DNA from 3 places in the Kitasatospora sp. NPDC036993 genome. Region 1 is predicted to be linked to each of the others. Evidence: riboswitches for the same ligand, from Rfam matches in the RefSeq annotation. Region 1 holds a riboswitch; each other region holds the start of a gene.
The links. Region 1 has a riboswitch for cobalamin ahead of metE (5-methyltetrahydropteroyltriglutamate--homocysteine S-methyltransferase). Riboswitches for the same ligand answer to the same signal wherever they lie in the genome.
Positions count from the first base shown of each region.

Region 2: linked by a shared signal. The riboswitch ahead of ACZ7C5_RS15400 (FecCD family ABC transporter permease) and the one ahead of metE (5-methyltetrahydropteroyltriglutamate--homocysteine S-methyltransferase) in region 1 are both predicted to bind cobalamin.
Region 3: linked by a shared signal. The riboswitch ahead of ACZ7C5_RS33050 (cobalamin biosynthesis protein) and the one ahead of metE (5-methyltetrahydropteroyltriglutamate--homocysteine S-methyltransferase) in region 1 are both predicted to bind cobalamin.

Region 1 is NZ_JBVJRP010000031.1:40,943-44,203, reverse strand. It holds gene metE (5-methyltetrahydropteroyltriglutamate--homocysteine S-methyltransferase) at 1-1,780, opposite strand, end outside; cobalamin riboswitch at 1,937-2,181, opposite strand; gene ACZ7C5_RS36800 (acyl-CoA thioesterase) at 2,251-2,745, opposite strand; cobalamin riboswitch at 3,002-3,226, opposite strand.
Region 2 is NZ_JBVJRP010000006.1:325,263-328,523, reverse strand. It holds gene ACZ7C5_RS15415 (CGNR zinc finger domain-containing protein) at 141-728, shown strand; gene sodX (nickel-type superoxide dismutase maturation protease) at 725-1,183, opposite strand; gene sodN (superoxide dismutase, Ni) at 1,361-1,756, shown strand; cobalamin riboswitch at 1,824-1,962, shown strand; gene ACZ7C5_RS15400 (FecCD family ABC transporter permease) at 2,085-3,164, shown strand; gene ACZ7C5_RS15395 (ABC transporter ATP-binding protein) at 3,161-3,261, shown strand, end outside.
Region 3 is NZ_JBVJRP010000021.1:79,520-82,780, reverse strand. It holds gene ACZ7C5_RS33055 (cobyric acid synthase) at 1-832, opposite strand, end outside; gene ACZ7C5_RS33050 (cobalamin biosynthesis protein) at 829-1,818, opposite strand; cobalamin riboswitch at 1,942-2,072, opposite strand; gene ACZ7C5_RS33045 (alpha/beta hydrolase family protein) at 2,477-3,261, shown strand, end outside.

The DNA of each region.
Region 1 (3,261 bases):
GGGCGACCTGCCGGGCGGTGTCGGCGAGCGGCTGGTCGTCGCGGACGAAGGACCAGGCGAGCATGGTGACCGGGCCGGTGAGCATGCCCTTGACCGGGCGCTCGGTGAGTCCCTGGGCGTAGCGGAACCACTCCGTGGTCATCGGGTGGGGGCGGGAGATGTCGCCGGCCAGCACCGGCGGCCGCACGTACCGGGTGCCGTACGACTGCACCCAGCCGTGCCGGGTGGCGAGGTAGCCGGTGAGCTGCTCGGCGAAGTACTGGACCATGTCGTTGCGCTCGGGCTCACCGTGCACCAGGACGTCCAGGCCGGCCTTCTCCTGGTACGCGATGACCTCGCGGACCTCGGCCTCCATCCGCTCCCGGTAGGCCGCCGCGTCGATCCGTCCGGCCGTCAGGTCGGCGCGGGCGGTGCGCAGTTCGGTGGTCTGCGGGAAGGAGCCGATGGTGGTGGTCGGCAGCAGCGGCAGGCCCAGCCGGGCCCGCTGGGCCTCGGCCCGGACGGGGTAGGGCTGGGCCCGGCGGGCGTCCTCGGCGGTGACGGCGGCGGCGCGGGCGCGCACCGCCGGGTCGCGGGTGATCGGCGAGCCGGCCCGGGAGGCCAGGTCGGCGCGGTTGGCGGCCAGGTCGGCCGTCACCGCGCCGGTGCCCTCGCGCAGGCCCCGGGCGAGCAGCGCCGCCTCGCCGGCCTTCTGCCGGGCGAAGGCCAGCCAGCGGGCGATCTGCGGGTCGATGTCGCGCTCCGCGGCGGCGTCGACCGGCACGTGCAGCAGCGAGCAGGACGGCGCCACGTCGACCGTGCCGGCGAGGCCCAGCAGGGTCGCCAGGGTCGCCAGCGACTTCTCCAGGTCGTTGATCCAGATGTTGCGCCCGTCGATCACCCCCGCCACCAGCCGCTTGCCGGGCAGTCCGCCGACCGCGGCGAGGTCGTCCAGGTTCGCGGCGGCCGGGCCGGTGAAGTCCAGCGCCAGGCCCTCGACCGGTGCCTTCGCCAGCACCGGCAGCGCCTCACCGAGCCGGTCGAAGTAGCTCGCGACCAGCAGCTTGGGCCGCTCGGTGAGGGCACCGAGCTCGCGGTAGGCGCGGGCGGCGGCGTTGAGTTCGGCCGGGGTGCGGTCCTGGACGAGCGCGGGCTCGTCCAGCTGCACCCAGCCGGCCCCCGCGGCCCTGAGCGCCGCGAGCAGCTCGGCGTAGACCGGCAGCAGCCGGTCCAGCAGCGTGATCGGCTGGAAGTCCTCGGCCACTCCCGGCGCCGGCTTCGCCAGCAGCAGGTACGTCACCGGGCCGACCAGCACCGGCCGCGCGGTGTGGCCCAGCGCCAGCGCCTCCCGCAGCTCGCCGACCGCCTTCGCCGGGTCGGCGGCGAACACCGTGTCCGGCCCCAACTCGGGGACCAGGTAGTGGTAGTTGGTGTCGAACCACTTCGTCATCTCCAGCGGCGCGACGTCCTGGGTGCCGCGCGCCATCGCGAAGTACCCGGCCAGCGCGTCGGCGTCCACCGCCTCCCGGTGCCGGAGCGGGATCGCGCCGACGGCCACGGTGGTGTCCAGCACGTGGTCGTAGAGCGAGAAGTCGCCGGTCGGGACCTCCTCGATCCCGGCCTCGGCGAGCTGCGCCCAGTTCGTCCGGCGCAGGTCGGCGGCGGTCGCCAGCAGCGCCTCCGCCGGGACGGCGCCCTTCCAGTACCCCTCGATCGCCTTCTTCAGTTCACGGTTGCGGCCCTGGCGGGGGTAGCCGTGCACGGTGGCGACGCTCGCCGCGGCTGCGGACTTCGTGGTCAAGGGACTCTCCTTCGCGAGCCTGATTCCTCAAGTGCCCGGTGACGGCACGAGGACGCGAAGGGATGACGAACCGGACGGATACCCGTGCACGCGCACGGCCCCGCCAGGTATGGTCGCCGACCCGCCCACGAGGTCACCGGATGGCCGCACGCGAACGGTCGCGCACGGGCAGTGGCAGGTCTTCGGACTCGTGGGCGCGCCCTCCCCGGCCTCACCAGGGCGGACACCTACTGGCCGTCGCTTCCCAGACCCGTTCCCGGGCCCAGTGCGTATGACGGCGGTCGTTCCCACTCACCGCTGCGGGGCAGTCCCGGACTGGCCAGTCGAAAGGCGTCACCGGGTTCCCTCTTGCGACGCGCCTGCCTGGCGGACAGGGCGAACCAGCTGCTCCGTCAGCTTAGGGGCAAACCGGCGGCGCCGAGGCGGAAATCTCGAAAGGCGTCCGCATGGTGGGACGTCGTCGCGGGCCGCTACTCGGCGGGCTCCAGCTCCGGCTCGGTCCTGCGGGCCCGCCGCTCCCGTGCCACCCGGCCGCGCTGCCGGTCGGCGGCGCTCTCCAGGAGCAGCTCCGGGACCCGGTGGGGCCGGCCCTCGGCGTCGACCGCCACGAACACCAGGTGCGCCGTCGCCACCCTGGTGACGGGCCCGGTGAGGTTCCACCGCTCCGAGGTCACCGCCACCGACACGTCCATCGACGTCCGTCCGACGTGGTCGACCCGGGCCCGGACGGTGAGGAGGTCTCCGGCCCGGACGGGCGCGAGGAACGACATCTCCTCGACCGAGACGGTGACCGCGGTGACACCGGCGTGCCGGCCCGCGGCGGCGGCGGCCGCGTCGTCGATCAGCTTCATCATCACGCCGCCGTGCACCGTCCCGTAGAGGTTGGTGTCGTGGTCGCTCATGATGTGGGCCAGGGTCACCGCGGACTCGGCCGGGGTGCGGGAGAGCGCGGAGGGGCTGGTCACAGCGACGGCCCGCCCTTCGGGGCACCGGACGGGGCCACGGCCGGACGCCCGGCGTGCCGGCTCCGCGGGCCGTCGGGCCCGGGCCGGTGTCCACGGCGTACGGGCTCGTGGGGATCGTGGTCGGTGTTCCGCTTCACGGAACTCTCCTTCGCGGTTTCGCACACCCCGGGCACGCGAAGGGGCAGGCAGCGGTCCGGACACGTCCCGCCTGCACCGTCGACCCGCCCTCGGGGTCCTGGTGGGACCGCGGGCCGGCACGGCACGCGGGCAGCGGCAGGTCTTCGGACTCGTGGGCACGCCCTCCCGGCCGAACCGGGACGGGCACCTACTGGCCGTCGCTTCCCGGGCCCGCTTCCGGGCCGGTGCACATGACGGCGGTCGTTCCCACTCACCGCTGCGGGGCAGTCCCGGACTCGCACCGGGTTCCCTCTTGCGACACCCCGCCTGGCGGACGGGGCGAACCAGCTGCCCCGCCAGCTTACGTCCATCGGCGCAGCTCACAGCCACCGCCCACCG
Region 2 (3,261 bases), on a different contig from region 1:
GCAGGCCTCCCCTGCCGGGCGCCGACCGTTTTCCGCCCGGGCCGTGGGCCGCAGCCGCCGCCCGGGCCGTAGGGTGGAGTCCCCGCCCGGGTAATAGGCTGGAGGCAGTAAGCCCGTTACCGCATTCTGGAAGGACCCCTGTGGAGCTCGCCGCGTACGCCGATCTCGCCGTTCGGCTGGTGAACACCGAGGAGCCCGAGCGCGGCACCGACGCGCTGACCTCCGTGGAGGCGGTGCGCGGCCTGTTCTCCGACTCCTCGCGGGCCGCCACGCTCGCCGACGAGTCCGACCTGCCCAGGCTCCGGGCCGTGCGGACCCGCCTGCGCGGGGTCTTCGAGGCCGCCGCCGAGGGGGACGAGATCCGCGGCGTCGACCTGCTGAACAGCCTGCTGATGGAGTACCCCGTCAGCCCGCTGATCTCCGGGCACGACTTCCTGGACGACGCCGGGCGGCCGCGCTGGCACCTGCACCTGGCCGACAACTCGCCCACCGCCACCGCGCACTTCAGCGCGGTGGCCTGCATGGGCCTGGCCGTCCACCTGACCGAGCTGGGCGCCGACCGGCTCGGCATCTGCCAGGCCGCGCCCTGCCGCAACGCCTACCTGGACACCTCGACCAACCGCTCCCGCCGCTACTGCTCGGACCGCTGCGCGACCCGCGCCAACGTGGCCGCCTACCGGGCCCGCAAGCGCCAGGAGGCCGCGGCCGGGGCCGGGGCCGGGGCCTAGGGTTCCTCGACCCACACGCCGAACCGGCGGGCCAGGCCCGGCAGCCGGGCCAGCCGGGGGGTGAGCAGCAGCCGCTCCAGCCGGCGGCCCGGCGCCAGCCAGACCGGGTCGGGACGCAGCCGCAGCAGCACCCGGCCGAGCACCAGCTCGTCCGGCACGGCGCCGTAGCTGCGGCTGTCGCTGTCCACCGGACGGTTGTCGGACAGCAGCCACCAGCCCTCGGCCCGGCGCCCGGCGGCCCGCTTCACCACCAGCAGGTCCTGCTGGAACGGGTGCCGGAAGAGCACCACCGCGCCCGGCCGGACCGGCGCGCCGTAGCGGACCAGCAGCCGGTCGCCCTCGCGCAGGGTCGGCACCATGGACGGCCCCGCCACGTCGACCAGCCCCAGCGGCAGCACGCCGCCCCGGCCCCGCCGCCCCGCTCCGGCGCCCTCCGGCCGCGTGCTCCGCGCCACGGCTCCTCCTCCCGCTCGGCCCGCCCCCAGTCTGCCGTACGGGCCGTCACCTGTTCGATGTCCGGATTGGCCCGTTTCCTGGTCCGTCTTTCGCCCTGGGCCCCCCGCCCGATCGCGAAACCGGGAGGACGGAGGGGTAATCTCGGGCGCGGGAAGACGATCTAAGGAAGGACTCCCATGTTCTCTCGTCTGTTTGCACCGCGCGCCACCGCCCACGCCCACTGCGACCTGCCCTGCGGCGTGTACGACCCGGCGCAGGCCCGGATCGAGGCCGAGTCCGTCAAGGCCACCCAGGAGAAGTACCAGGCCAACGAGGACCCGCACTTCCGCGCCCGCGCCGTCATCATCAAGGAGCAGCGCGCCGAGGCCGTCAAGCACCACATCTCGGTGCTGTGGAGCGACTACTTCAAGGCTCCGCACTTCGAGAAGTACCCGCAGCTGCACCAGCTGGTCAACGACACCCTGAAGGCCGCCTCGGCCGCCAAGGCGTCCACCGACCCGGCCACCGGCCAGGCCCTGCTGGACCTGATCGCCGAGGTCGACAAGATCTTCTGGGAGACCAAGCAGGCCTGAGCCTGACGCGTCGCCAGCCGACCGCCCCCGTCCGCACCGCCGGACGGGGGCGGTCGTGCGTTCACGTCCAGCCCTGCCCGGTAAGGGTTGCCTGCCCTGAGTGGCTGTTATGCTGCCAGGGCGTCCGAGGGGGAAGTCCGGTGTGAATCCGGCGCTGACCCGCAACGGTGAGCACGGCCCGTACCCGCCCGTACGGCCGCGCCAGCCCGATCGCCCCCGGCCGCTGACCTCCCGACAACTCGCCGCGGACTGCGAGGGGACCGGCGCCCCGGCACGCCCCGGCACGCGCCCGGCCCGGCGCACCCGCGGCCCGAGGCAAGGCGCACCCGTGAACCGCGCACCCGCAGACCGTGCAGCCGGCCCGCCCACCCGCCGGATACCCGTCGTCCCGCTCGCCGCCGGCCTCGCCGCCGCGCTGCTGCTCTCGCTGGTCTGCGGAGTCGCCCTCGGCTCCTCCGGGCTCGGCCTGCCCCGGGTGCTGCGACTGCTGGGTGCCGGGCTGACGGGCGGCCGGCTGGAGGCGGACGAGGCGGCCGCGTACGCGATCGTCTGGGAGATCCGGCTGCCGCGCACCGTGCTGGCCGCCGTGGTCGGCGCCGGACTCGCCGCCTGCGGGGTCGCCGTCCAGGCCCTGGTGCGCAACGCGCTGGCCGACCCCTTCGTGCTCGGCATCTCCTCCGGCGCGGCCGTCGGCGCCAACGCCGTGCTGCTGTTCGGCGCCTTCGCCTCGCTCGGGGTGTGGGCGATCTCCGCCTCCGCCTTCGGCTCCGCGCTGGCCGCCATGACGCTGGTGTACCTCGCCGCCCGCACCGCGTACGGGCTCACCCCGCTGCGCCTGGTGCTCACCGGCACCGCCCTGTCCTACGGCTTCTCCGCCGCCACCACCCTGATGGTCTTCGCCGCCGACCGCGGCGAGGCCGCCAGGGACGCCATGATGTGGCTGCTCGGCAGCCTCGGCGGCGCCACCTGGGGCAAGGTGCCGATCGCCGCCGTCACCGTGCTGGCCGGCCTCGCCTACCTGGCCTGCGCCGCCGGGCGGCTGGACGCGCTCGCGATGGGCGACGAGACCTCCGCCTCGCTCGGCGTGGACCCGGACCGGCTGCGCCGCGAGCTGTTCGTGGTGACCGCCGCCGTCACCGGCACCGTGGTCGCGGTCAGCGGGGCGATCGGCTTCGTCGGACTGCTGATGCCGCACCTGGCGCGGATGCTGGTCGGCGCCGGGCACCGCCGGGTGCTGGTGATCGCGCCGCTCGCCGGGGCGCTGCTGCTGGTCTGGGTGGACATCGCGTCGCGCACCCTGCTGGCGCCCGCCGAACTGCCCGTCGGGGTGTTCACCGCGGTGCTCGGCGTGCCCGCCTTCCTGATCATGATGCGCCGCCGCGGCCAGGCCTTCGGAGGCACCCGATGACCGACGTGACCACGCCGTCCGAAGCGGCCGGAGCCACCGGCCCGGCCCTGGCCCAGGACCTCGCCGTCGACGCCGTCTCGGTGGAGCTGGCCGGCAC
Region 3 (3,261 bases), on a different contig from region 1:
CGAGCGCGTCCAGGTCGGTGAAGTTGGACAGCCGCGGGAAGCGCACCACGGTCACCCGCAGCACGTCCGCGCCGAGCGGCCCGCGGCCGTCCACCCGGTCCACCACGGTGGACAGGTCCAGCGAGTCCTCGGCGTCCAGCCACAGCCCCGGCAGCATCGGCAGGGTGCCCAGCACCGGACGGCCGGTCAGCTCGTGCAGCATCTCCAGCCCGGGCGCCAGCAGCCGCGCGTCGCCGCGGAACTTGTTGACGAACCAGCCCGCCACGTGCCGCTGGTCCTCCGCCGAGAGCAGCGCCAGCGTCCCGTACATCGCCGCGAAGACCCCGCCGCGGTCGATGTCCCCGACCACCACCACCGGCAGGGCGGCGGCCGTGGCCAGGCCCATGTTGGCGATGTCGCGGTCGCGCAGGTTGATCTCGGCGGGCGAGCCGGCGCCCTCGCAGACGACCACGTCGTAGCGGCGGCGCAGGTCGGCCAGGCACTCCAGGGCGCGCTCCAGCAGGACGGGCTTGCGCTCGCGGTAGTCCAGCGCGCCCACCTCGGCGACCGCTCTGCCGAGCAGCACCACCTGGCTGCGGCCGTCCGCGCCCGGTTTGAGCAGCACCGGGTTCATCGCCGCCTCCGGCTCCACCCGGGCGGCCTGCGCCTGCATCGCCTGGGCGCGGCCGATCTCGGCGCCGCCGGCGGTGACGAAGGAGTTGAGCGACATGTTCTGCGCCTTGAACGGCGCGACCCGCACACCCTGGCGGACGAGCCAACGGCAGATCCCGGCCGTCACCACGCTCTTGCCCGCGTCCGAGGTCGTCCCCGCGACCAGCAGCGCGTTCGTCATGCCCTTCCCCTCTTCTTCCCCAGGAACGCCCGCAGCAGGACGTGCCCCGCGACCGTCGTACCCAGCGCCAGTGCGCCCACCCGCCGGGACAGCGCGCAGGCCCGCTCGATGTCGTCCACCGTCACCGGGCGCAGCTCCGCGCCCAGCACCGGACGGTGCTCCACCCGCTCGCCGTACCGGAGCGTCCCGCCCAGCCGAACGCCCACCGCGCCGGCGAAGGCCGCCTCCGCCTGGCCCGCGTTCGGGCTCGGATGCGCGGAGCCGTCCCGCCGCCAGACCCGCCAGGCCGTCCTGGGCTCGGGCGCGGCGGCCACCGTCAGCAGCGCCGTCAGCCGGGCGCCCGGCCAGCCCGCCAGGTCGTCCAGCCGGGCCGAGGCCCAGCCGAACCGGGTGTGGCGCGGCGAGCGGTGGCCCACCATGGCGTCCAGGGTGTTCACGGCGCGGAAGGCCAGCAGACCGGGGGTGCCGGCCAGGGCGCCCCAGGTCAGCGCGTTCACCACGGCGTCGGCGGTGTTCTCGGCCACCGACTCGACCACCGCCCGGGCGATCTGCTGCTCGTCCAGTGCGCTCGGGTCCCGTCCGCACAGGTGCGGCAGCCGCTCGCGGGCGGCCGCGAGGTCGCCCGCGGCCAGCGAGCGGCCGATGGTGCGGGCCTCCCGGGTCAGCGAGGTGCCGCCGAGCACCGTCCAGGTCGCGGCCGCCGCCAGCGCCGCCCGGCCCAGCGGGCGCCGGCCCACCGTACGGTCCAGGGCGAGCGCGCCCGCCGCGACCGCGCCGACGCACAGCGCCGTGTACCCGGCTCCGGCGGCGCGGTCGTCGCGCCACAGCCGTCGCTCCAGGGCGGTCGCGGCGCTGCCGAAGGCGGCCACCGGGTGGCCCCGGCGGGGGTCGCCGAAGCGGGCGTCCGCGGCGTGGCCCGCGACGGCGCCGAGCGCGAACGCGGCGGCGCGGGTCAGCGGGCGCGGGGCCGACGTGGGTGGGGCCACCGGGCGCGGGGTCAGCGGGCGCACGGCGGAAGGCAGCTCGAAGTCCGGCGGGGCGGGGCAGCCTGCATCGGGTGCGTGTCCTCACTCAGGGTCCGCGCCCTGGATCGACGTGACGGGGGCGAGAGTCTCCTGGCTTCCGGGTCGGACGCACCCTCGGAGCCTTCCAGCGGCCTTCGACGGCCCGCCGTGGCGATGTTCCGAGCGTGCTCCCCGGTGACAGTGGCGGGACCGCGCCGGACTTCCACCGGCTTCCTCTCCATGCCCTCCGTTTGGCCCCAGGATCCCATCACGGGCCAGAACCGGGAGTCAACCGAGGTCACGGAGGGGTTGGTCACACCCGGACATCGCTGACGCCCCCTCCGATCGCCCGGCCCGGCACCGGCCCGGTCCGCTCTCGCCGGCTCCCGTCGCCAGTCTCGCCACTCCCACCACTCTCGTGACTCTTGTGACTTTTCACCGGGACGAGCCCGTCCCCTTCCGCCTGGGTACCTCCGATCGCCCCCGTCCTCCTCGCCACGGGCTTCTGGCACCTCCTCAGCACCGCCGGGGCATCGCCCGCATGACCCGGATGGCCCAGTCCGGTGGCCGGGCGGGCGGGGCGCCGGTGAACTGGTGCCCGAGCACCGTCCGGTGCGTGAGCAACAGAGCGGGGAGCGAAATGCGTTGGGGAACCGCCGCCGTCGTGGCGGCCGCCGCGGTCGGGGCCGCCGTGCTGGTGGTCGGCCGCCGGGCCTCCGAGCGGATGGTCCGTCCGGCGACCGCCGTCCAGGAGTCCGGGCCGGTCGTGGTCCGCGGTCTCGCTCCCGGACGGATCACCTTCTCCCGCGGTCCCGAGAGCCTGCGCCCCGGCCGCTGGGCGGTCGAGTGGGCGGACGGCGGGCACGCGGTCGTCGAGGAGGTCCTGCACCGCGACGAGCAGAGCGTCACCCGCCGGCTGGTCCGCGCCGACCTGGGCACCCTCACCCCCGGCACCGAGGTTCGCTTCACTCCCCGCGTCCACCTCGGCGACCCCACCGAGGCGCTCGGCCTCGCCTTCACCGACACCACGGCGGACGGCGAACTCGGCGCCCTGCCCGCCTGGCGACTCGACGGCCGGCGCGGCACCTGGGTGATCCTGGTGCACGGCCCGGAGTCCGACCGCGGACAGACCCTCCCGGTGCTCCCCGTCCTCGACCGGCTCAGGCTGCCCGTCCTCGCCGTCACCTACCGCGGTGACGAGGGTGCCCCCGCCTCCCCGGACGGGCTCAGCCACTTCGGCGAGACCGAGTGGCGCGACATCGAGTCGGCGGTACGGCTGGCACTCGACAACGGTGCGGGCAAGGTGATCCTCTACGGCTGGTCCCTCGGCGCCACCATGGTCCTCCAGACGGCGGCCCGCTCGGCCTGGTCGTACGCCATCCGCGGGCTGATCCTCGACTCGCCCGTGCTCGACCTGCCGGCCTC